4 regions of the Bradyrhizobium sp. UFLA05-112 genome follow, and region 2 is predicted to be linked to each of the others. Evidence: predicted binding sites of a transcription regulator. Region 2 holds the regulator's gene; each other region holds the start of a gene.
The links. The regulator PhoB, encoded in region 2, activates phosphate uptake and scavenging genes when phosphate is short. The targets are predictions, from matches to a motif close to TGTCATNNANCTGTCAT.
Positions count from the first base shown of each region.

Region 1: the regulator PhoB is predicted to act here: its motif matches at 4,537-4,553, upstream of phnF (phosphonate metabolism transcriptional regulator PhnF).
Region 3: the regulator PhoB is predicted to act here: its motif matches at 2,299-2,315, upstream of SO180_RS20105 (DUF2794 domain-containing protein).
Region 4: the regulator PhoB is predicted to act here: its motif matches at 2,212-2,228, upstream of SO180_RS29460 (glycerophosphodiester phosphodiesterase family protein).

Region 1 covers NZ_JBANBK010000009.1:26,016-31,803, reverse strand. Annotated here, with positions in the region: gene phnC (phosphonate ABC transporter ATP-binding protein) at 68-877, shown strand; gene phnD (phosphonate ABC transporter substrate-binding protein) at 930-1,868, shown strand; gene phnE (phosphonate ABC transporter, permease protein PhnE) at 1,943-2,827, shown strand; gene phnE (phosphonate ABC transporter, permease protein PhnE) at 2,824-3,672, shown strand; gene phnF (phosphonate metabolism transcriptional regulator PhnF) at 3,774-4,502, opposite strand; gene phnG (phosphonate C-P lyase system protein PhnG) at 4,662-5,075, shown strand; gene phnH (phosphonate C-P lyase system protein PhnH) at 5,080-5,691, shown strand; gene SO180_RS07430 (carbon-phosphorus lyase complex subunit) at 5,693-5,788, shown strand, end outside.
Region 2 covers NZ_JBANBK010000006.1:13,125-18,912, forward strand. Annotated here, with positions in the region: gene SO180_RS05055 (aspartate aminotransferase family protein) at 1-472, opposite strand, end outside; gene SO180_RS05060 (GcrA family cell cycle regulator) at 928-1,440, shown strand; gene phoB (phosphate regulon transcriptional regulator PhoB) at 1,666-2,373, opposite strand; gene phoU (phosphate signaling complex protein PhoU) at 2,388-3,104, opposite strand; gene pstB (phosphate ABC transporter ATP-binding protein PstB) at 3,116-3,934, opposite strand; gene pstA (phosphate ABC transporter permease PstA) at 3,931-4,776, opposite strand; gene pstC (phosphate ABC transporter permease subunit PstC) at 4,778-5,767, opposite strand.
Region 3 covers NZ_JBANBK010000033.1:9,381-15,168, forward strand. Annotated here, with positions in the region: gene acnA (aconitate hydratase AcnA) at 1-816, shown strand, start outside; gene SO180_RS20100 (DUF1223 domain-containing protein) at 1,054-1,827, shown strand; gene SO180_RS20105 (DUF2794 domain-containing protein) at 2,382-2,753, shown strand; gene SO180_RS20110 (GNAT family N-acetyltransferase) at 2,891-3,421, opposite strand; gene SO180_RS20115 (Bax inhibitor-1/YccA family protein) at 3,573-4,364, opposite strand; gene SO180_RS20120 (ABC transporter permease) at 4,632-5,788, opposite strand, start outside.
Region 4 covers NZ_JBANBK010000061.1:36,820-42,607, forward strand. Annotated here, with positions in the region: gene SO180_RS29450 (helix-turn-helix domain-containing protein) at 1-349, shown strand, start outside; gene adh (aldehyde dehydrogenase) at 661-2,178, shown strand; gene SO180_RS29460 (glycerophosphodiester phosphodiesterase family protein) at 2,317-3,705, shown strand; gene pdhA (pyruvate dehydrogenase (acetyl-transferring) E1 component subunit alpha) at 3,875-4,897, shown strand; gene SO180_RS29470 (pyruvate dehydrogenase complex E1 component subunit beta) at 4,927-5,788, shown strand, end outside.

The DNA.
Region 1 (5,788 bases), on a different contig from region 2:
TGCCCCTGTCACACAAATGTAAAGCGGCGGCGTTAGCGGTTGGGCCCAGCTAGTTGGGAGCTCCTGCATGCTGGTGCTTGAAGGTCTGACGTGCCGCTTCGGCACAAAAGCCGCGGTGGACAGTGCTTCGTTTGAGGTTGCTCCCGGCGGCTTTGTCGGCGTGATCGGCCGCTCGGGCGCCGGCAAGTCGACCTTGCTGCGGACCATCAACCGCCTGGTGACGCCTACGGAGGGGCGCATCCTGTTCGACGGCGTCGACGTCACCGCGCTGCGCGGCAAGGAGCTGCGGCAATGGCGCGCCCGCGCCGCGATGATCTTCCAGCAGTTCAATCTCGTCGGCCGCCTCGACGTGCTCACCAACGTGCTGATGGGCCGCCTTGCCGCGATGCCGGCCTGGCGCTCGCTGACGCAGGCCTGGCTAGAGGAGGACAGGGCGCTGGCGATGTCGGCGCTCGAGCAGTTCGACATGGCCTCGCTCGCGGCGCAGCGCACCGACCAGCTTTCCGGCGGCCAGCAGCAGCGCGTCGCGATCGCTCGCGCACTGGTGCAGCAGCCTGATCTCATCCTCGCCGACGAGCCGATCGCCTCGCTCGACCCGCGCAACACGAAAATCGTGATGGATGCGCTGCTGCGCATCAACAAGCATTTCGGCATCACCGTGATCTGCAACCTGCATTCGCTCGATCTGGCGCGCAGCTATTGCGACCGTCTGATCGGCATGGCGGCGGGCCGCGTGGTGTTCGACGGCGCGCCGTCGGCGCTCACCGAGCACGTCGCGCGTGAGCTCTACGATCTCGAAGCCAGCGAAGTCATGGGTGGCGTGCCACTGCCGGCGCCCGAAGCCGTTCCAGCGCTCGGCAGCGCTGCCGCCGCCTGAGCCCCGACCCAAGTTTTTGCGTTTACCGCGTCCAACCGATCAAGAGGGTATCATGATCACTCGTCGCATCGTACTTGCCGGCGCCGCCGCGCTGGCCTTCACCGTATCTGCGTCTGCCGAAGACTGGAAAGCGAAATATCCGGAGCTGACATTTGCCGTTGTCCCGGCCGAGAACGCCTCGGGCGTCACCGAACGCTGGGCTCCGTTCATGACCTACCTCTCGAAGGAACTCGGCGTAAAGGTCACGCTGCGGATCGCCAATGACTACGCCGCCGTGATCGAAGGTCAGCGTGCCGGCAACATCCAGATCGCAAGTTATGGGTCGGCCTCGTTTGCGCGCGCCCGGCTGACCGGCGTCAAGACGGACGCCTTTGCGAGCGATCTGAACGCGGATGGCGGCACGGGCTATTATTCGGTGTTCTTCGTCAAGGCGAACAGCCCCTACAAGAGCATTGACGAGCTGAAGGGCAAGAACCTCGGCCTGGTCGATCCGAATTCGACCTCAGGCAACAACGTGCCGCGCTTCGAGCTCGACAAGATGGGCATCGCGGATGTCGACACGTATTTCAGCAAGGTCGTCTTCACCGGCAGCCATGAGAATGCGATCCTTGCCTTGGCGCAGGGCACGGTCGATGTTGCCGCCAACCAATGGACCAGCGACGACGATTCCACCCTGGCGCAGATGCTGACCAAGGGCATGCTGAAGAACGCCGACGGCTCGCCGATGAAGAAGGACGATTTCCGCATCATTCACAAGTCGGCGCCGATCATTGGCCCTTCGATGTACGCCTATAGCTCCGACCTCCCCGATGACCTGAAGGCCGCGATCGCCAAGGCATTCTTCGACTCGCCCACCAAGGACAAGGCTGCGTTCGATCGGCTCTCGGACGGCCAGAAAAAGGGTTTTCATCCCGCGACCACCAAGGATTGGGATGGCACGATCGAGCTGATCAAGTTCGTCGACGCGCTACGCAAGAAGAAGGCGTCCTGATATTCGGGACGACGCACTGGAGCCGGGTCAATCGACCCGGCTCTTCTTTATGACCGGCTGGTGATCCCAACCACATGACGATCGCGGTCTCGATCCTCCCCGAGCACCAACTTGCTGCACTGAATGCCGCTTATGGCCAGGCGGTGGCGCGCAAGCGGCTGCGGCTTCTGCTGGGAACGGCGCTGTTCACCGTCGCGCTGCTGATTGCAGCGATCGGGGCCGAGGTGAACGTCCGGACGCTCTTCACCTATTTCGGCAATTTCGTCAGCTATTTCGATCGCATCCTCACGCTCGAAAATGGCCAGCGCGTCTGGACCGACGTCGGTGAATGGCTGTGGGGCTGGCGCAAATGGCTGAAGATGTTGGGTGAGACGCTGCTGATCAGCTATGTCGGCACGCTGATCGGCGCGGTCTGTGCCTTCTGCCTGAATTTTTTCGCCGCGGAGAACACGTCGCCGGCGCCCTGGCTGCGCTTCACGGTTCGCCGCCTGCTCGAATTCGCCCGCACCGTGCCGGGCATCGTGTTTGCGCTGATCTTCGTCATGGCCTTCGGGCTCGGGCCGATGGCCGGCGTGCTGGCGATCGCCATTCACTCAACCGGCGCGCTCGGCAAGCTGTTCGCCGAGATCGTAGAGAATGCCGACATGAAGCCGGTCGAAGGCGTGCGCTCGACCGGCGCGAGCTGGCTCTCGTGCATGCGCTTTGCCGTGCTGCCGCAGGTCTCGGCCGGCTATGTCAGCTACGCGCTGCTGCGCTTCGAGATCAACGTCCGCGAATCCTCGGTGATGGGTTTCGTCGGTGCCGGTGGCGTCGGCCAGGAGCTCGTGGTCGCGATCCGAAAATTCTACTACTCCGACGTCAGCGCGATCCTGCTGATGATCGTGCTCACGATCTTCGTCATCGACATCACGACTGGCTGGTTGCGTGCGCGGCTGTTCGGCAGGGATGCACGGTCATGAAGCAGTTCGAGAAGCCCGACACCGCAGCGCTGCGGACGAAATATCCCGAGGCCTTCGAGCGGCCGGCGGCCGCGCGTCTGGCGATGCCGGCGATGATTGTGGCCGCGCTCGCCGTCTTTATCTTCGGCCTGCAGGATCTCGGCTTCGAACCGGCGAAGTTCATCGCGGGCCTCAAGCAGCTCGGCTGGATCACCATGATGATGATCCCGCCCGATCCCGGAACGTCGTTGCCGCTCTATCTGAAGGCGCTCGGCGAGACGCTGTCGATCGCGCTGCTCGGCACAACGCTGGCCGCAACGCTGGCGCTGCCCGTTTCCCTGCTCGCGGCGCGCAACATCGTGCCGCCGAACATCATCCGCTTTCCGGTGCGCCGCTTCCTCGACTCGATCCGCGGCGTCGATACGCTGATCTGGGCGCTGGTCTGGATCAATGTCGTCGGGCTCGGGCCGTTCGCCGGCGTGCTCGCGATCATGGTCTCGGACTTCGGCGCGCTCGGTAAGTTGTTTTCGGAGGCGATCGAGGCGGCCGACAAGAAGCAGGTCGAGGGCATCAGGGCGTCAGGGGGCAACGCCTTGCATGAGATCCGCTTCGGCCTGATGCCGCAGGTGCTGCCGGTCATCGCCGGCCAGGTGCTCTACTTCATCGAATCGAACACGCGCTCGGCCAGCATCATCGGCATCGTCGGTGCCGGCGGCATCGGGCTTCAGCTCGCCGAGCAGATCCGCGTGCTGGAATGGCAGAAGGTGTCGTTCCTCGTGCTCATGATCCTGGTCGCTGTCGCCGCGATCGATTTCATCTCCGGCAAGCTGCGCTTTGCCATCATCGGCAGGCGGGCTGTGGCATAGAGCGGCTGCTCTCGTAGGGTGGGCAAAGCAAAGCGTGCCCACCGCTTCTGTCGCGACCTCGGAGAGAGGGTGGGCACGGCGCAAGTGCGCCTTTGTCCACCCTACGATTCCACCAAGAACTCCACCCGCTCCGCCGCAAATCGCGAGCGTTTCGTCACCAGCGGCTTGCCGTCCGGATCGAGGTCGGTGGAATCGACCACCAGGATCGGGCGTCCGAGCGCGAGATCGAGCCGCGCGGCGTCGGTCGCGTCGACGATGCCGGCGGTGATCCGGGTCGAGCCGCGGCGGTAGTCGCGGACGCCGTAATGCGCGAGCAGCTTTGTCATCGAGCGTGTGGCGGCGAATACCGCGCCCGCATCAGGAAAGAGTTCGGCTGATAGCCAGGACGTCGAGACGCAGATCGGCGTGCGGTCCGCCAAGCGCACGGATTCGATCCGGACCAGCCGCGCCCCGGTCTTCACGCCGAGCTCCCGCGCGAGCTCCCGGCTCGCCACGTCCTCCGACGCCTCGATCAACTGTCCGCGCGGCTCGCGGCCGCCGGCGCCGACGATCTCCGAGAAGCGCGTACGCGAGCGCAGTGGATAGGCGAGCTTCTGCGCCTCGACATAGGTGCCGCTGCCACGCTCGGCGCGCACCAGGCCGCGCTCGGCAAGGGCCGCCAGCGCGCGCCGCACCGTATGGCGGTTCACACGATAGGTCTCGGCGATCTCCATCTCGCCCGGCAGCTTCTCGCCGGCCGCGAAGCGGCCGTCGGCGATGCCGCGCTCGATGCCGTCGGCGACCAGGCGCCACAGCGCGACGCCGGAAGAGGCGGTGTCCTGAAGGCTCATAATGGGGAACAGCCTATCCCGAAAATCATACGGTTGTCACGAAACAGTCATGGCGCTTCCTTATCAAGTTGTCTATTATCATAGACAACTTGAATTCGGCAAGCCTGGTGGAATGACGTGACCCCGCAAGACAGCCTCACGACGCGGCGCAAGGCGGCGATGGCCGTGCTGGCGCACGCCGAACCCGGCGACATCGCCGAGCGTCTCAGCACAATCGCGCTGCCGCAACACGACGACCTGCGCGCGCCAGAGAACGGCCTGGTGATGCTGCGCGGCCGCGTCGGTGGCGACGGTGCGCCGTTCAACCTGGGCGAAGCCACCGTGTCGCGCGCCGCGGTGCGGCTTGCGAGCGGCGAGGTCGGTTTCGGCTATACGCTCGGCCGCGACGGTGAGAAGGCCAGGCTGATCGCGCTCTGCGACGCGCTCGTGCAGTCGGTAGAATTTGGTGCCCTCGTCGAACGTGAGGTCGTCGCGCCGCTGCGCGCGGACCTGCACGCGCGGCAGGCGCAGCGCGGCGCGCAGACGGCCGCAACGAAGGTTGATTTCTACACCATGGTGCGCGGTGAGGGGTGAGGCCATGACCACGATTGCGGAGCTGCCGCCGGGTTTCGCCGACAAGGTGTTGTCGGCGCAATCGACCTTTCGTTCGGTCATGGACGCGATGGCGCGGCCGGGCTCGGTCCAGCGCATCGTGCCGGTCGCAGGCACGCCCGGTCCCATGATGCGCGGGACCGCGGCGATCGCGCTCACATTGTTCGACCACGATACGCCGCTCTGGCTCGATGCGCGAATGTCGGAGAACTCCGACGTCCCAAAATGGCTGAAATTCCATACCGGCGCGCCGGTGATCCAGGATGCTTCGGTCGCGAGCTTTGCGCTGATCGCCGACGGTGCCATGCTTCCTTCACTCGAGCGATTTGCGCTCGGAAGTAACGAATATCCGGATCGCTCGACCACGGTGATCCTGCAAGTGGAGAGCCTCGACGCAGGGGGCGCCTTCGAGCTTCGTGGCCCGGGTATCGACGGCGTGACGACGCTTCACGTAGCAATCAGGCCGGCCGACCTCTTCGTGCGCCTACGCATCAACGAGGCGCCGTTTCCGCGTGGCATCGACGTGGTGTTGGTCGCCGACGACGCCGTGGTTGCGATCCCCCGTACCACGTGTGTCGCGAACAAGGGGAGCCAGTAGCATGTATGTCGCAGTCAAAGGTGGCGAACGTGCCATCGAGAACGCCCATCGCCTGCTCGCGCATGCGCGGCGTGGCGACCAGAGCGTACCCGAAATT
Region 2 (5,788 bases):
CCATCGGCGGACCGAAGCCTTCGAGATATTTTGCAGACCCCGTAGCGGCGAGCGTTGCCAGCGTGCGGCCATGGAAAGCGCCCTCGAAAGTGATCATGCGGTAGCGCTCGGGATGGCCCTTGGTGGCATGATAGCGGCGCACCACCTTGATCACGCATTCCATCGCCTCGGCGCCGGAATTGCAGAAGAACACGAAGTCCGCAAAGCTCTCGTTGCAGAGCCTGACCGCGAGCTTCTCACCGTCCGGGCTCTGGAACAGGTTCGACATGTGCCAGAGCTTTGTCGCCTGCTCCTGCAGAGCCCCGACCAGATGCGGATGCGCGTGACCGAGCGCATTCACGGCGACGCCCGACGTGAAATCGAGATAGCGCTCTCCATTGGTTGCGACCAGCCAGCAGCCTTCGCCGCGCTCGAAGCCGAGCTCGGCCCTGGCGAAAACGGGAAGCAGATGCGTCGCGGCGCTCTTGGTCATGGCGGTCACTTGGATGTTGGGGCCGGCTGAGGCTGCCTTGCGCAGCGCATCATTGACCTGCCCGGAAAACGAAACGTGCCGCCTTTTAAGGGCGGCACGTGTCACCATTTTATGCTTGGAAAAACCGCTGTCAATGCCGCCAGAAGGCCCTGCAAGGCGCCTGACCCGTAGTCTTGCGGTGGCGATTTTGAGTTCTTTTAGCGACGGAACATGTGGACGCGGAGCCGCAGACTCTTGCGCGGGAGTCACGCCATATTGTAGCGTTTACCGTGTCAGATACGACATCTCGTGCAGCAGTTCTGATCCTCTTAGTCCTCATGTACCGGCGTAACGTTCAGGTGCGTTTTTCGCGCCCGGCGAGCCTTAAGGGATTCTGGGGGCACGGGTTTTTCGAGGCTTAGACATCGCCACGCGGCCCCAAGGATTGGCAGGCGCGCGGCGAAGGGAAGGGTGCAATGACGGTTTTGACCTGGTCCGACGATCGCGTCGAGCAATTGAAAAAGCTCTGGGAAGCCGGGCTTTCGGCCAGCCAGATCGCTGCCGAGCTCGGGAATGTGACGCGCAACGCCGTAATCGGCAAGGTGCACCGGCTGGGCCTGTCCGGTCGCGCCAAGAGCCCGTCCTCGGCGGCTCCCCGGCCCCGCAAGGCGCGCCCCGCACAGCACATGATGCGGGTGAGCCGCCCGATCTCGCGCGGCAACACCGCCCTCGCCCAGGCCTTCGAGGTCGAGGTCGAGCCCGATCCGATCACCTACGACAACGTCGTTCCGATGAGCCAGCGCCTGTCGCTGCTCGAGCTCAACGAGGCGACCTGCCACTGGCCTGTCGGCGATCCCTCGAGCCCGGATTTCTTCTTCTGTGGCGGCAAGTCGCTCTCGGGCCTGCCCTACTGCGCGCAGCATTCGCGCGTCGCCTACCAGCCGGCGGCGGACCGCCGACGCGCACCGGCCAAGCCCGGCACGCGCTGAGGTCATCAGCGCGCGGGGCTGGCCGACGCGCAACGATGGTTCAACAAATTGGATGTCGTCCCTGCGAAAGCAGGGACCCATAATCCAGGGCGCAGTTATTGCGCGGGAAGATCACTCCGAGTCTTCGCCAAACCACTCCCCGTGGTTATGGGTCCCTGCTTTCGCAGGGACGACATCGGAGAATGTGGCGGCAGCCCGCTGGATCACCGCTGCCACCTGCAAACCTTAAGTCTGCTCCGCCTTCGCGAAACGATCGTCCAGCGCGTAGCCGGCGCCACGGACGGTGCGGATCGGGTCCTGCTCGCGGCCGAGATTGAGCAGCTTGCGCAGACGGCCGATGTGGACGTCGACGGTGCGCTCGTCGATATAGATGTCACGGCCCCAGACGCTGTCGAGCAGCTGTTCACGCGAGAACACCCGGCCGGGATGCTCCAGGAAGAACTCCAAGAGGCGATATTCGGTCGGGCCGAGGTCGATCGGCCGTCCGGAGCGCGCGACGCGACGCTTCTCGCGGTCGAGCTCGATGTCGCCGTAGGCGAGTATGGTCGCAAGCCGCTCGGGGCTTGCACGCCGGAGCAGGCCTTTCACGCGCGCGAGCAACTCAGGTACCGAGAACGGCTTGACGATGTAGTCGTCGGCGCCGGTCGCAAGCCCCCGCACCCGCTCGCTCTCCTCGCCGCGTGCCGTGAGCATGATGATCGGCAGCTGCTTGGTCTCGGGCCTGGCGCGAAGCCTGCGGCACAGCTCAATGCCGGACAGGCCCGGCAGCATCCAGTCGAGCACGATCAGGTCGGGGATATGCTCCTTGAGGCGGGTGTCGGCGTCATCGCCGCGCATCACCGTCTCGACATCGTAGCCGTCGCCTTCGAGGTTGTAGCGCAATAGCTCGGTCAGCGCTTCCTCGTCCTCAACAACCAGAATGCGTGCGCCCATGGCGTCGTCGCTCCTTAAGTGTTCGGCACGGTCGTGGCGAAGGTCGTCATGTCGCCCTTCGGGCGCTTGTCGGCGATGGCCTGACCTTCGATCATGTAAAAAACGGTCTCGGCGATGTTGGTCGCATGGTCGCCGATCCGCTCGATGTTCTTGGCGCAGAACATCAAATGGATGCAGAACGAGATGTTGCGCGGATCCTCCATCATGTAGGTGAGGAGCTCGCGGAACAGCGAGGTGCAGATCGCGTCGACCTCCTCGTCGCCTTTCCACACCACCATCGCCGCCGGCAGGTCATGCGCGGCATAGGCGTCCAGCACCGACTTCACCTGCTGCTGCACGAGGTCGGTCATGTGTTCCAGGCCGCGGAACAGCTTTAGCGGATGGAAATCGGTCTCGAGCGCGGCGACGCGCTTGCCCATGTTCTTGGCAAGGTCGCCGATCCGCTCCAGATCGGTCGCGACGCGCATGGCGCCAACGATCTCGCGCAAGTCGACCGCCATCGGCTGGCGGCGCGCGATCGTGAGCACGGCGCGCTCCTCGATCTTCTTCTGGAGCGCGTCGATCTCGGCGTCGGTTGCCACCACGCGCTGGCCGAGCGCGACGTCACGGCGGATCAGCGCATCGACGGAATCGACGATCATGCGCTCGGCAAGGCCGCCCATCTCCGCAACGAGCCGCGTGAGCTCTTGCAGGTCGGTGTCGAAGGCCTTTGCGGTATGTTCAGAAGCCATTTCCTGTCTCCTCAGCCGAAGCGGCCGGTGATGTAGTCTTGGGTACGCCGGTCGCTGGGCGACGTGAAGATCTTGCTGGTCTCGTCGAACTCGATCAGCTCGCCGAGATACATGAAGGCGGTCTTGTCCGAGACGCGCGCCGCCTGCTGCATGTTGTGGGTGACGATCGCGATCGTGTAGTTCTCGGCGAGCTCCTGGATAAGCTCCTCGACCTTAGCGGTCGAGATCGGATCGAGCGCCGAGCAGGGCTCGTCGAACAGGATCACCTCGGGACGCACCGCCACGGTGCGGGCGATGCAGAGACGCTGCTGCTGGCCGCCGGAGAGCGACAGGCCGGAGGCGTTGAGCTTGTCCTTGACCTCGTTCCACAGCGCGCCGCCGCGCAGCGCCTTCTCGACGCGGACGTCCATCTCCGATTTGGAGATCTTCTCATAGAGGCGGATGCCGAAGGCGATGTTCTCGTAGATCGTCATCGGGAACGGCGTCGGCTTCTGGAACACCATGCCGACCCGGGCGCGCAGCAGGTTGAGGTCGAGCTTGGAGTCGAGGATGTTGGTCTGGTCCAGCATGAGCTGACCGGTGGCGCGCTGTCCCGGATAGAGATCGTACATCCGGTTGAAGATGCGCAGCAGGGTCGACTTGCCGCAGCCGGATGGGCCGATGAACGCCGTGACGCGATTGGTGCCGAGCGTCAGGTTGATGTTCTTCAGCGCGTGGTGCTCGCCATAATAGAAGTTGAGATTGCGCACCGTCACCTTGGCCGGAGCCTCGGGCAGCGTCGGAGACGCCTGACGCCCGGTGGAACTTACGGAAACGGACAGATCGCTCATTTTGCAGTCCTCTCGGCGCCAAGAATGCGCGCGCCAATGTTCAGGGCAAGCACGGTCAGGGTGATCAGCAGCGCCCCGCTCCAGGCCAACTGCTTCCAGTAGGCATAGGGGCTCTGCACGAAATTGTTGATGGTGACCGGCAGGTTCGCCATCGTCTTGTTCAGGCTGAGGCTGAAGAACTGGTTCGACAAGGCGGTGAACAGCAGCGGCGCGGTCTCGCCGGCGACGCGTGCGGTGGCGAGCAGCACGCCGGTGATGAGACCGGAGCGCGCCGCGCGGTAGGCGATCCGCTTGATCACCAGCGAACGCGGCAGCCCAAGAGCAGAAGCCGCCTCGCGTAGCGCGTTCGGCACCAGCAGCAGCATGTCCTCGGTGGTGCGCAGCACGACCGGGATCACGATGACGGCCAGCGCCAGCGCGCCGGCGATCGCCGAGAAGCCGCGCATCGGCACCACCACCGCACCATAGATGAACAGGCCGATGATGATGGAGGGTGCCGACAAGAGGATGTCGTTGATGAAGCGGATTACCGAGGTCAACTTGTCGTTGCGACCGTATTCGGCGAGATAGGTCCCGGCGAACAGGCCAAGCGGCGCGCCGATGCCGACGCCGATCACGGTCATGATGATCGAACCGATGATGGCGTTGCGCAGGCCGCCTTCGGTCGAGCCCGGAGGCGGAGTGTCCGCGACGAAGATCTGAAGGTTCAGACCGGTGAGGCCGTTGTAAAGCAAGGTGATCAGGATCAGCGCGAGCCAGGTGACGCCGAAGGCGGCGGCAGCGATGCAGAGACCACGGATGACGATGTCCTTGCGGCGGCGGCGTGCGTAGATCGGGTTCATGTTACTTCCCCGCCTTCTTTTCGAGACGCAGCAGCATCAGCCGCGCGCCGGCGAGCACGAAGAACGTCAGCACGAACAGCAGCAGGCCGAGCAGGATCAGGCCGGACTGATGCAGGCCGTCGCTTTCGGCGAACTCGCTGGCGATCGCCGCCGAGATGGTCGTGCCTGGGGCGAAGATCGACGACGAGATGCGGAAGGAGTTGCCGATGATGAAGGTCACCGCCATGGTCTCACCCAGCGCACGTCCGAGTGCCAGCATGACGCCGCCGATGATGCCGACGCGCGTGTAGGGGATCACCACGCTGCGCACGACTTCCCAGGTGGTGCAGCCGACGCCATAGGCGGCTTCCTTCAGGACCGGCGGCACGGTCTTGAACACGTCGACCGAGATCGAGGTGATGAAGGGAAGCACCATGATCGCGAGGATCAGCGAGGCGTTGAACAGGCTGAGATAGGACGGCGGGCCGGCGAAGATCGCGCCCAGCACCGGAACGCCGTCGAACAGCTTGATCATGAAGGGCTGGAAGGTGTTGGCCAGGAACGGACCCAGCACGAAGAAGCCCCACATGCCGTAGATGATCGAGGGAATGCCGGCGAGCAACTCGACCGCCATGCCGATCGGGCGGCGCAGCCATTGCGGGCAGAGCTCGGTGAGGAAGATCGCGATGCCGAGGCCGACGGGAATGGCGATCAGCATTGCGATGAAGGAGGTGACGAGCGTGCCGTAAATCGGCCCGAGCGCGCCGAGCACCGGCGGATCGGCAGAGGGCGCCCAACGTTGGGTCCACAGGAAGGCGAGGCCGTATTCCCTGATGGCCGGGAAGGCGCCGACGATCAGCGACACGATGATGCCGCCGAGGATCAGGAGGACCGAGATCGCGCTGAGCCGCGTGATCCAATAGAAGGTCATGTCGCCGAGCTTGAACGCGCTCAAGGCCTTGGCGCGATCATATGGTCCGGCGTCGTCGACGATATCGCTTTGAACGGCCATCTCTGCCACGCCGATCCCCTG
Region 3 (5,788 bases), on a different contig from region 2:
GAGAGCGAGACCTATCGCTGGAACATGAGCTCGACCTACGTGCAGAATCCGCCGTACTTCGAAGGCATGAAGAAGGAGCCGGAGCCGGTCACCGACATCGTCGAGGCGCGTATCCTCGCGATGTTCGGCGACAAGATCACCACCGACCACATCTCGCCGGCGGGCTCGATCAAGCTGACTTCTCCGGCCGGCAAGTATCTCAGCGAGCATCAGGTGCGCCCCGCCGACTTCAACCAGTACGGCACGCGGCGCGGCAATCATGAAGTGATGATGCGCGGCACCTTCGCCAACATCCGCATCAAGAATTTCATGCTCAAGGGCGCGGATGGAAACATCCCTGAAGGCGGCCTGACAAAGCACTGGCCCGACGGCGAGCAGATGTCGATCTACGACGCCGCGATGAAGTATCAGCAGGAGAACGTGCCGCTGGTGGTGTTCGCCGGCGCCGAATACGGCAACGGCTCCTCGCGCGACTGGGCGGCGAAAGGCACACGTCTGCTCGGCGTTCGCGCCGTGGTCTGCCAGAGCTTCGAGCGCATCCATCGCTCCAACCTGGTCGGCATGGGCGTGCTGCCGCTCACCTTCGAGGAAGGCACTTCCTGGCAGTCGCTTGGCCTGAAGGGCGATGAGAAGGTCACGCTGCGCGGCCTCGTCGGCGACCTCAAGCCGCGCCAGAAGCTGACCGCAGAGATCGTCTCGGCCGACGGCTCGCTGCAGCGCGTTTCGCTGCTCTGCCGCATCGATACGCTGGACGAGCTCGACTACTATCGCAACGGCGGTATCCTGCACTACGTCCTGCGCAAACTCGCGGCGTAAGCGCGGATTTGTGAACTATGGCTCACTGCGAAGTGAGTAGAACGTTAAGCGAAGGCGGCCTATCAAGGGCCGCCTTTGTTCGTTTGCGGTATGTTCCAGATGGGCTCGTCCGGGCAGAGATCTTCGTCTCGGACGATGCGGAGCGCACTGCGCGCGCAGGATTTGTCCGTAAGACTACGGTGACCAACTCGCAATGAGATTTCCCCTCGACATCAGCTAAAGTGTGCAGCGTTCAACATGACAATGATGGCCTCTAATCTGATTTCGCGATGGTCCGGTGCGATCTGGTCAGGTGCACTGGGCGTCTGCGCGATCATCGCGGTCATCCGTCCTGCCCACGCCGATCCCCGCGCGGTCGTCGAACTCTTCACCTCTCAGGGCTGCTCGTCCTGTCCGCCCGCCGACAAGATCATCGGTGAACTCTCGAACGATCCCTCGATCATCGCACTCAGCATGCCGATCGATTACTGGGATTATCTCGGCTGGAAGGACACGCTGGCGGATTCACGCTTCTCGGCGCGACAGCGGGCCTATTCGCGCATGCGCGGCGACCGCGAGGTTTACACGCCGCAGGTCGTGGTCAACGGCTCGGCGCATGTCATCGGCAGCGACCGCGCCGGCATCGAGAGCGCGATCGCGAAGACTGCGAAAAGCGACACCGTGATGAGCGTGCCGGTGTCGATGTCTCTCGCAGGCAAGCAGCTCAACGTCTCGGTGGCGGCGAGCAAGGAGGCAGCGGTCTCGCATGGTGAAGTCTGGATCTGCTCGATCACCAAAGCGGTGCCGATCTCGATCGGACGCGGCGAAAACCGCGGGCAGCAGATCACTTACCACAACGTGGTGCGTAACCTGCTGAAGGTCGGTGACTGGAACGGCACTTCGGAAAGTTGGACTGTGCCGCTGGAGAACCTATCGCGCGAGGGCGTCGACGGCGCGGTGGTCTATGTCCAGGATGGCAGTCGCGAGAAGCCCGGGCCCATGCTGGGCGCAGCGTACACGTCGCTGCATTGATCTCGTAGCTTCGAATTTTTCCTGACAAGCGGTCTCTCTGGATCCTCATGGTGAGGAGGCGCGCCAGCGCCGTCTCGAACCATGTAGGCCGCGCTGCCGCACCCGGGCCTTCATCCTTCGAGACGCCGCGCAAGGCGCGGCTCCTCAGGATGAGGGAACGCAGAACCATCCCGACACAACAAAAAAGGACCAACTCGCGTTGGTCCTTCCTTCGTGCGAACAGGCCCGATCCCGACGACCCCGGGGGGCTGGGGGCTGAGGAATCCGGAACCGAAAGGACCGGGCCAACGCACACGAATCTTTTCGCAATGCAGGGCGGCAGGCGCTAGGCGGAAAAGAGGCGAGACTATGATTCCTGCTAACGATCCCGTGACGGTATGTCGCGAGCGAGTTCCACAGCCAGGAGGTGTGTTTGCGGCGCGATGTGCAGCCGCGCGGTTGGCGCCTCTTGCGGCCGGCCGCGGTTGGCGCAATCATGTAACTGTCATGATCCGCGGGGCGAGGACGCTTTCGCGACCGCCGGTCATCCGTCAACGCCACAGGAGGCGCTTCGCATGAGTCTGATGTCGGAGGATGCCGATCCGAGCGAGCAGCGCGCAGTGGCGCGTAGCGCCGCTGCGGGTTCCCAACCGAGCCGGGTGACGTTCAACCGGCTCGAATTGCATCGCATCCTCAACCTTTATGGCCGCATGGTCGCCGACGGCGAGTGGCGGGACTATGCCATCGACTTCCTGAAAGACCGCGCCGTGTTCTCGGTCTATCGCCGCGCCTCCGAAGTGCCGCTTTACCGCATCGAGAAAGACCCGCGGCTCGCGCGCAAGCAGGGCATGTACAGCGTGATCTCGGCGACCGGCCTGATCCTGCGCCGCGGCCACGAGCTCGATCGCGTGTTGCTGGTGATAGATCGGAAGCTCGCGGTGGTTTAGCCGCTCGTGCAGCCGCCGTAGCGTTGCTGCGTAGGGTGGGCAAGGGCGCTCTTGCGCCGTGCCCACCAGTTCTGTCTCCCGGATTTTTGACACCAGAGGTGGGCACGCTCCGCTTTGCCCACCCTACGAATCCGGGCCTACTTCTCCGGCACGCTCGTTGCGCCCTCGCCGAGGTCGCGCTGCATCATCACCGTGTCGAGCCAGCGGCCGAACTTCAGGCCGACATTGGGATGCGTGCCGATCATCTTGAAGCCGGCGCTGGTGTGCACGCCGATCGAGCCGGCATTGGCGGAATCGCCGATCACGGCGATCATCTGGCGGAAGCCGCGCGCCTCGCATTCGACGAGCAGCCGCTGCAACAGCGCCGAGCCGATGCCGCGGCGATGGAATGACGGCTCGAGATAGATCGAGTTCTCCACCGTGAAGCGATAGGCCGGCCGCGGCCGGTAGGCGCCAGCATAGGCGTAACCGGCGATGCGGCCATCGAGCTCGGCGACGAAATAGGGATAGCCGCCATCCGTCAGTGCCTTGTAGCGGCGCGTCATCTCGGCGAGGTCGGGCGGTTCGAGCTCGAACGTCGCGGTGCCGTGGCGCACGGCGTGCTCGTAGATGGCGGTGATGGCGGGAAGGTCGGCCTCGGTTGTGGGCCTGATTTCAGGTGCGGACATGGAGGTAGCTTAAAGGCTCCGCGCGTTTGCCGAAAGAGCGAAGCCGCTTTCGCCTTTCGCGGGTGATGACAGTGGGTGTGTGGCGTGCTCCTAGCCAAACAAAAACCCCGGCCTTGCGGCCGGGGTTCGTGTCGTTCACTCGTCTCAGAGCCTAGTCGCGCTGGCCGAGGAGCTGCAGCAGCAGCGTGAACAGGTTGATGAAGTTCAAATACAGCGACAGCGCACCGGTGATCGCCGCGCGTTCGGCAATGTCGCCGCCGGCCGAGGCGTAGCCGTAGATGTAGTCGTTCTTCAGCCGCTGGGTGTCCCAGGCGGTGAGGCCCGCGAACACCAGCACGCCGCCCACCGACACGATGAACTGCAGCGCCGAGCTCGCCAGGAACAGGTTGACGAGGCTTGCGATGATGATGCCGATCAGCCCCATGAACAGGAACGATCCCATCCCGGTCATGTCACGCTTGGTGGTGTAGCCGTAGAGGCTCAGCGCGCCGAAGGTGGCCGCGGTGATGAAGAACACCCGCACGATCGAGGTGTGCGTGAACACCAGGAAGATCGAGGACAGCGAGATGCCCATCAGCGCCGAGAACACCCAGAACAGGATCTGGGCGGTCGAGGGGGCCAGGCGGTTGATGCCGGCCGAGATCACGAACACCATGGCGAGTGGCGCCAGGATGAACAGCCATTTCAGCGGGCTGACGAACATCGCGTAGCCGAACGGCGTCAGGAACGCGTTGCCGATCTTGGCGGCGGCGCCCGACGGGTCGTTGGTCACGGCCGCCATGTAGACACCGAGCGCGGCGAGGCCGGTGATGGCCAGACCGATGCTCATGTAATTGTAGATGCGCAGCATGTATGCGCGCAGGCCAGCATCGACCGTCGCGGCGTCGACACGCCCGGCGGCCCTGCCGAAAGGAGAAGCGTAGTTGCGGTCTAGGTCCGACATGGTCGAATTCCCATTGGTTGGCCGGCCGGCACAAGGGTTGATGCCGCCGGGTCGTCAAAATTCTATCCCGGATACCCATGCCTGCCGACATTAATTTTGGCTAACAATCGGGCATCCGCACCCACTCGATATGTGGGAAACTAACACATTCGCTGCAAGCGTTCACGCGCGGCTGAATGTCGCCATGGCGCAAGTCTGGCGCGCGGACGTCGTTAACCCCGAAAATCCGGGGGATTGGGGTACCGCGCAGCCACCCGCTTCAAATTGTCACAAATTCCGCAACACCGTGGCGGGCTTTTGGTTCAACGCCAGCAGCGTGCCGGCAAGCCCGAGTCCGACCGTGACGACGAGCGCGGAGGCGACCACGCCGGCCGCGCTGCCGGCCTGCCAGACGAAACTCAGCGTCATCAGCCGGGTCACGATCATCCAGGCCGCGATGCTGCCCGCAATGACGCCGAACACGGCGGTGGCAAGCCCGATCAGGAGATATTCGAGCGCATAGGCGCCGAGCAGCCGCAGCCGCGTTGCACCCAGCGTCTTCAGGATCACGGCGTCATAGACCCGGTGGCGATGGCCGGCGGCGAGCGCGCCGCCCAGCACCAGGATGGCGGAGATCAACGTCACCGCGCTGGCGCCGCGGATCGCGAGCGTGAGATTGGTGACGACCGAGCCGACCGTCTCCATGACCTCGCGGACCCGCACGCTCGTCACCATCGGATAGGCGTCGGCGACCTCTTTGATGATCCTGCCGTCGCCGGCGGCATCGCCGCCCTGCTCGGTCAGCGTCGCGATGTGGGTATGTGGCGCGCCCTTGAAGGCATTGGGCGAGAACACCAGAACGAAATTGATGCCGAGCCCCTGCCAGTCGATGTTGCGCAAATTGCTGATCTTCGCCGGGATGTCGCGGCCGAGCACGTTGACGACGACCTCGTCGCCAAGCTTGAGTCCGAGCCCGTCGGCAATCTTCTTCTCCATCGAGACCAGCGGGGGGCCGGAATAGTCGGCGCTCCACCATTCGCCCTCGACCACCTTGGAGCCCTTCGGCAGCTCGCTGGTATAGGTCAGGCCGCGGTCGCTCTGCAGCACCCATTCGGCGTCGGTCGCGGGCTTCAGCTCCTCGGCCTTGACGCCGCGCGCGGCGACGATGCGGCCGCGCAGCATCGGCACGTCCTCGACTTTCGCCCCCGGCGCGATCTGGCGCAGATAGCCGTCGAACTGCTCGGCCTGCGCGCTCGGGATGTCGATGAAGTAGAACGATGGCGCCCGATCCGGCAGCGCCGCGAGAAACTGCCGGCGCAGATTGCCGTCGATCTGAGTGATGGTGACCAGCACGGCGAGCCCCAGCCCCAGCGACAGCACCACCGACGGGGTCAGCGCGCCGGGACGGTGGATGTTGGCGATCGCGAGCCGCAGCATCGGTAGCC
Region 4 (5,788 bases), on a different contig from region 2:
CGACTTATTCCGTAAAGCCTTTGCCCATGCCCGCATCGTGCTGACGCCGTCAGCCGACGGCCATTGCGGCGGTCTCGTCGCGGTCGATGCGGATGATCTCGTGATAGGTGCGACAAGGTCCGCCCGGGTCGGACTTGGGATCGCGCCCGGCCGCCCGTTGCAGCCGGTGCCCGCAGCCGATCTTCTCGGTGGCGATGCAGCGCGCGACCACCTCGCCGGTGGCCAGCGCGCAGTATTGCAGCGGGCGCTGTTGCGCGCGGGCGGCAACGTTTCCGCGGCCGCCAAGGCTCTCGGCGTCAGTCGCGCCACGCTGCACCGAAAGCTCAGGCGCTTCGAACTGAAGCACTGAGCTGCGATTTCGTCCCCGCATTCATAGCTAAATTCCTCATAGTGAGGAGCCTGCGAAGCAGGCGTCTCGAACCATGCAGGCCCGATTGTCGCCCGCGGCCATCCTTCGAGACGCGCGCTAAGACGCGCCCCTCAGGATGAGGTCGGTATGTGTGGCTGCATCCTGTGCGACTGCATCTCCTGTCGCAGAACTGCGACAGGTCGCCTCCGTCATCGCTTCGCCCCGGGCTGACAGAAGACGCCTCCCGCTTCATCGTCTGCGCAAGTCGTGAGCACACGACGATCGTGCAAACAGCAACATCGGGAGTGAACATGAACAAGGTTGAATTCGTCAACGTCGCACAAGTGCCTTTCGCCGCGAAGTACGACAATTTCATCGGCGGCAAATTCGTCGCCCCACAATCCGGCAAGTATTTTGACAACGCCTCGCCCGTGAACGGGCAGGTCGTCTGCAAGATCGCGCGCTCCGATCACCAGGACGTCGAAGCAGCGCTCGATGCGGCGCATGCTGCCAAGGCTGCCTGGGGCAGCACGAGCGTTGCCGAGCGCGCCGCGATCTTGAACCGGATCGCCGATCGCATGGAAGAGAACCTCGAGCGGCTCGCAATCGCCGAGACCTGGGACAACGGCAAGCCGATCCGCGAAACCCGCGCCGCCGACCTGCCGCTCGCGATCGATCACTTCCGCTATTTCGCTGGCGTCGTTCGTGCCCAGGAAGGCTCGATCGGCGAGATCGATCACGACACCATCGCCTATCATTTCCACGAGCCGCTCGGCGTCGTCGGTCAGATCATCCCCTGGAACTTCCCGTTGCTGATGGCGTGCTGGAAGCTCGCGCCTGCGCTTGCCGCCGGCAATTGCGTGGTGCTGAAACCGGCCGAGCAGACGCCAGCCTCGATCATGGTCTGGGCCGAGATCGTAGGCGACCTGTTGCCGCCCGGCGTGCTCAACATCGTCAACGGCTTTGGCCTCGAGGCCGGCAAGCCGCTCGCGTCCAGCCCACGCATCGCCAAGATCGCCTTCACAGGCGAGACCACGACGGGCCGGCTGATCATGCAATATGCCGCCCAGAACCTCATTCCCGTTACGCTCGAGCTCGGCGGCAAATCGCCGAACATCTTCTTCAAGGACGTCACCGCGGAAGACGACGATTTCTTCGACAAGGCGATCGAAGGCTTCGTGATGTTCGCGCTGAACCAGGGCGAGGTCTGCACCTGTCCAAGCCGTGCGCTGGTTCATGAGGACATCTACGACCGCTTCATGGAGCGGGCGCTGAAGCGCGTCGCCGCCATCAAGCAGGGCGATCCTCGTGCCGCGGACACCATGATCGGTGCCCAGGCCTCGGGCGAGCAGTTGGAGAAAATTCTTTCCTATATCGACATCGGCAAGAAGGAAGGGGCGAAGGTCCTGGCTGGCGGTGGCCGCGCCAGCCTCGGCGGCGATCTTTCGGGCGGCTATTACGTCCAGCCGACGGTGTTCCAGGGCCACAACAAGATGCGGATCTTCCAGGAGGAGATCTTCGGCCCCGTCGTGTCGGTCACGACCTTCAAGACGGATGACGAGGCGCTCGCGATCGCCAACGATACGCTCTATGGCTTGGGGGCCGGTGTCTGGAGCCGCGATGCCAATCGCTGCTACCGCTTCGGCCGCGCCATCCAGGCAGGCCGGGTCTGGACCAACTGCTACCACGCCTATCCCGCACATGCGGCGTTCGGCGGCTACAAGCAATCAGGTGTCGGCCGCGAGACCCACAAGATGATGCTCGATCACTATCAGCAGACCAAGAACCTCCTGGTCAGCTACAGCCCGAAGAAGCTCGGCTTCTTCTGATCGAGACGGGGCGGCGCCACGCGGCGCCGCTTCCGTCATCCGCCTGTCAGAGAACTGAGACAAGACGAAGGGCCGAGCTATTCAGCTCGGCCCTTTCGGCATTCGAAGCGATGCTAGGCAAAAGACGGAGGCTTGGCCATGAAGAACGTTCGTTCAACGCGGAAGATGCATGTTGGCGCGATGTTGCTCGGTGCGGCCGCTTTGGCGTTCCTCCCGCCCTCGATGGCCTTCGCGCAGGCCGGCTCGGCGCCAGCCGGCGCCAAGCCCGTTCCGACGCTCGACGGCAAGCCGCCACTGATCCTCGGGCATCGCGGCCTGCCGGGGCTGGTGCCTGAAGAGACCGAGGCATCGTATGACCTTGCAGCAGCCCTCGGAACCGACGCGCTCGAGGAGGACCTGCACCTGACCAAGGATTGTATCCTGGTCGCACGTCACAATCCCTGGCTGAACGACAATACCAACGTTGCCGAGGTGGCGAAGACCAATCCGGCGGTTGCGGCCCGCAAGCGCACGATCCCCGGCGTGCGCGTCAAGGCCCCATCTTCCCCCAGCACGCCTGCTGACTACCTCACGGATCTCACCGATCCGGCCGACCCCAAATCGGTGCTGAAATCGCTGATCGTGGATGGCGAAGACCATGCCAATGACTGGTCGATCACCGACTTCACGATGGCCGAGCTGAAGGACTGGATTGCCGGCACCACCTATGATGCGGCCAACGAAAGGCCGAAGGTCTTCAACGGCAAGTTCCCGATCATCAGCTTCCAGGACATCATCGACATCGCCAAGGCCAAGAGCAAGGAGACGGGGCGTACCATCACCGTCTATCCGGAAACCAAGAATCCGACCTGGAACAATGCGCAGGCAATCGCCAATGGCTGTGGTGCGCCCGGCAGCCATCCGCTCGAGGATGCCCTGATCAAGATCATCAAGGACAACGGTCTCAACTCGAAGGACGCCCCCATCTTCGTCCAGAGCTTCGAGCCCGGTAGCCTGAAATATATGCGCAGCCATGGCCTGGAGACGCGGCAGGTCCAGCTCATCGATGGCAACGGTGTCGACTTCAAAGCCGGCAAGGTCCTCAACAACAACATCACCAATTCGCGTCCGTTCGACTGGACGGTGTCGGGTGACGCGCGCTTGTACGATGCGATGGTGACCCCTGAGGGCCTTGCGGAGATCAAGACCTATGCCGACGGCATTGGTCCGTGGAAGCCATATATCGTGCCGCTCAAGATTTCGCCGTGGAAGGACAGCAACGCCGATGGCTCGCCCTACAAGGGATCGACGCCGGAGGCTTCGACGCAGGAAGCGACCAGCCTCGTTGCCGACGCGCACAAGCTCGGCCTGTTCGTGCACGTCTTCACTTTCCGAAACGAGAAGAAGTATCTGGCTGGCGACTATCACGGCGACGCAAGCCTCGAATATCTCAAGTTCTTTCGTCTCGGCGTGGATGGGGTCTTTACCGATTTCACGCATACCGGAGTTGACGCCCGCGCGGCCTATCTGCGTGAGCTCGGCTGGTGAGGCAGAGCCCGGGGGGAGCAATTGTTGCCCGATCGGCGCCAAAGATTTTGCAATATTTCGGTCACGTTGCAGTGCGGCATAATGAATATCGCGCGATGTCGCCGCGGTGCTTTCGCGCGCGATTGAGTTAGGTTAGAGAGGGCTTAGTTTTCTCTGACCCGGAATTCCTATGGCCGCACCCAAGAAAGCCGCCGCAAGCGCAGCGCAGGACAAGACCAACGGCGGCTCGCCCCCGGAATTCACCAGAGAGCAGGAGCTCAAGGCGCTCCGCGACATGCTCCTGATCCGGCGATTCGAGGAGAAGGCCGGCCAGCTCTATGGCATGGGTGCGATCGGCGGCTTCTGCCACCTCTATATCGGCCAGGAGGCCGTGGTGGTCGGCATGCAGATGGCGCTGAAGGACGGCGACCAGGTCATCACCGGCTATCGCGACCACGGCCATATGCTCGCCACCGGCATGGAGGCCAAGGGCGTCATGGCCGAGCTCACCGGACGCCGCGGCGGCTATTCCAAGGGCAAGGGCGGCTCCATGCACATGTTCAGCGTGGAGAAGAAGTTTTACGGCGGCCACGGCATCGTCGGCGCCCAGGTCTCGCTCGGTGCGGGGCTCGCTTTCGCCAACCACTATCGCGGCAACGACAACGTCGCCATTACCTATTTCGGCGATGGAGCGGCGAACCAGGGCCAGGTTTATGAGAGCTTCAACATGGCGGAGCTCTGGAAGCTGCCGGTGATCTTCGTCATCGAGAACAACCGCTACGCCATGGGCACGGCGGTGTCGCGCGCCTCGGCGCAGCAGGATTTCTCCAAGCGCGGCCTGTCCTTCAACATCCCCGGTCATCAGGTCGACGGCATGGATGTCCGTGCGGTGAAGGCTGCGGCTGACGAGGCGGTCGCATGGTGCCGCGCCGGCAAGGGCCCGGTGATCCTGGAGATGCAAACCTACCGCTACCGCGGCCACTCGATGTCGGACCCTGCAAAATACCGTACGCGCGAGGAGGTCGAGAAGGTCCGTCACGACCAGGACCCGATCGAGCAGGTGCGCAACCGCCTCCTGGCCGCCAAGGTGAGCGAGCAGGACCTCAAGGCGATCGACGCCGAGGTCCGCGACATCGTCAATGCCTCCGCCGACTTTGCCCAGCATGATCCCGAGCCGGATGTGTCCGAGCTCTGGACCGACGTTTACCGCTAATAGCGCGCAAGCTTTCTTTTGGAGTCGATATGCCAATTCAAGTGCTGATGCCCGCGCTGTCGCCCACGATGGAAAAGGGCAACCTCGCCAAATGGCTGAAAAAAGAGGGCGAGACGATCAAGTCGGGCGACGTGATTGCCGAGATCGAGACCGACAAGGCGACCATGGAGGTCGAGGCGACCGATGAGGGTACGCTCGGCAAGATCCTGATCCCCGAAGGCACGGCGGATGTCGCCGTGAATACGCCGATCGCGACGATTCTTGCCGATGGCGAGAGCGCCGCTGATCTGGCGAAGGCGCCCGCGCCTGCCAAGGCCGCCGAGTCCGCGCCGCCCGCCGCGGCTAAGGCCGAGGCGCCTGCGCCGAAATCAGCGGCGCCTTCCGCGCCGCAAGCTGTTGCCGAGCCCGATCCCGAGGTGCCCGCCGGCACTGAGATGGTGAAGCAGACCGTCCGCGAAGCCTTGCGCGATGCCATGGCCGAGGAGATGCGGCGTGACGGCGACGTCTTCGTGATGGGCGAAGAGGTTGCGGAATATCAGGGCGCCTACAAGATCACGCAGGGCCTCTTGCAGGAATTCGGCGCCAAGCGCGTCATCGACACACCGATCACCGAGCATGGCTTTGCCGGCATCGGCGTCGGCGCCGCGATGGCCGGGTTGAAGCCGATCGTCGAGTTCATGACCTTCAACTTCGCCATGCAGGCGATGGACCAGATCATCAACTCCGCCGCCAAGACGCTCTATATGTCCGGCGGCCAGATGGGTTGCTCGATCGTGTTCCGCGGTCCCAACGGTGCCGCCGCGCGCGTCGCCGCCCAGCATAGCCAGGATTACTCCTCCTGGTACTCGCACATTCCGGGCCTCAAGGTGATCGCGCCGTATTCGGCCGCGG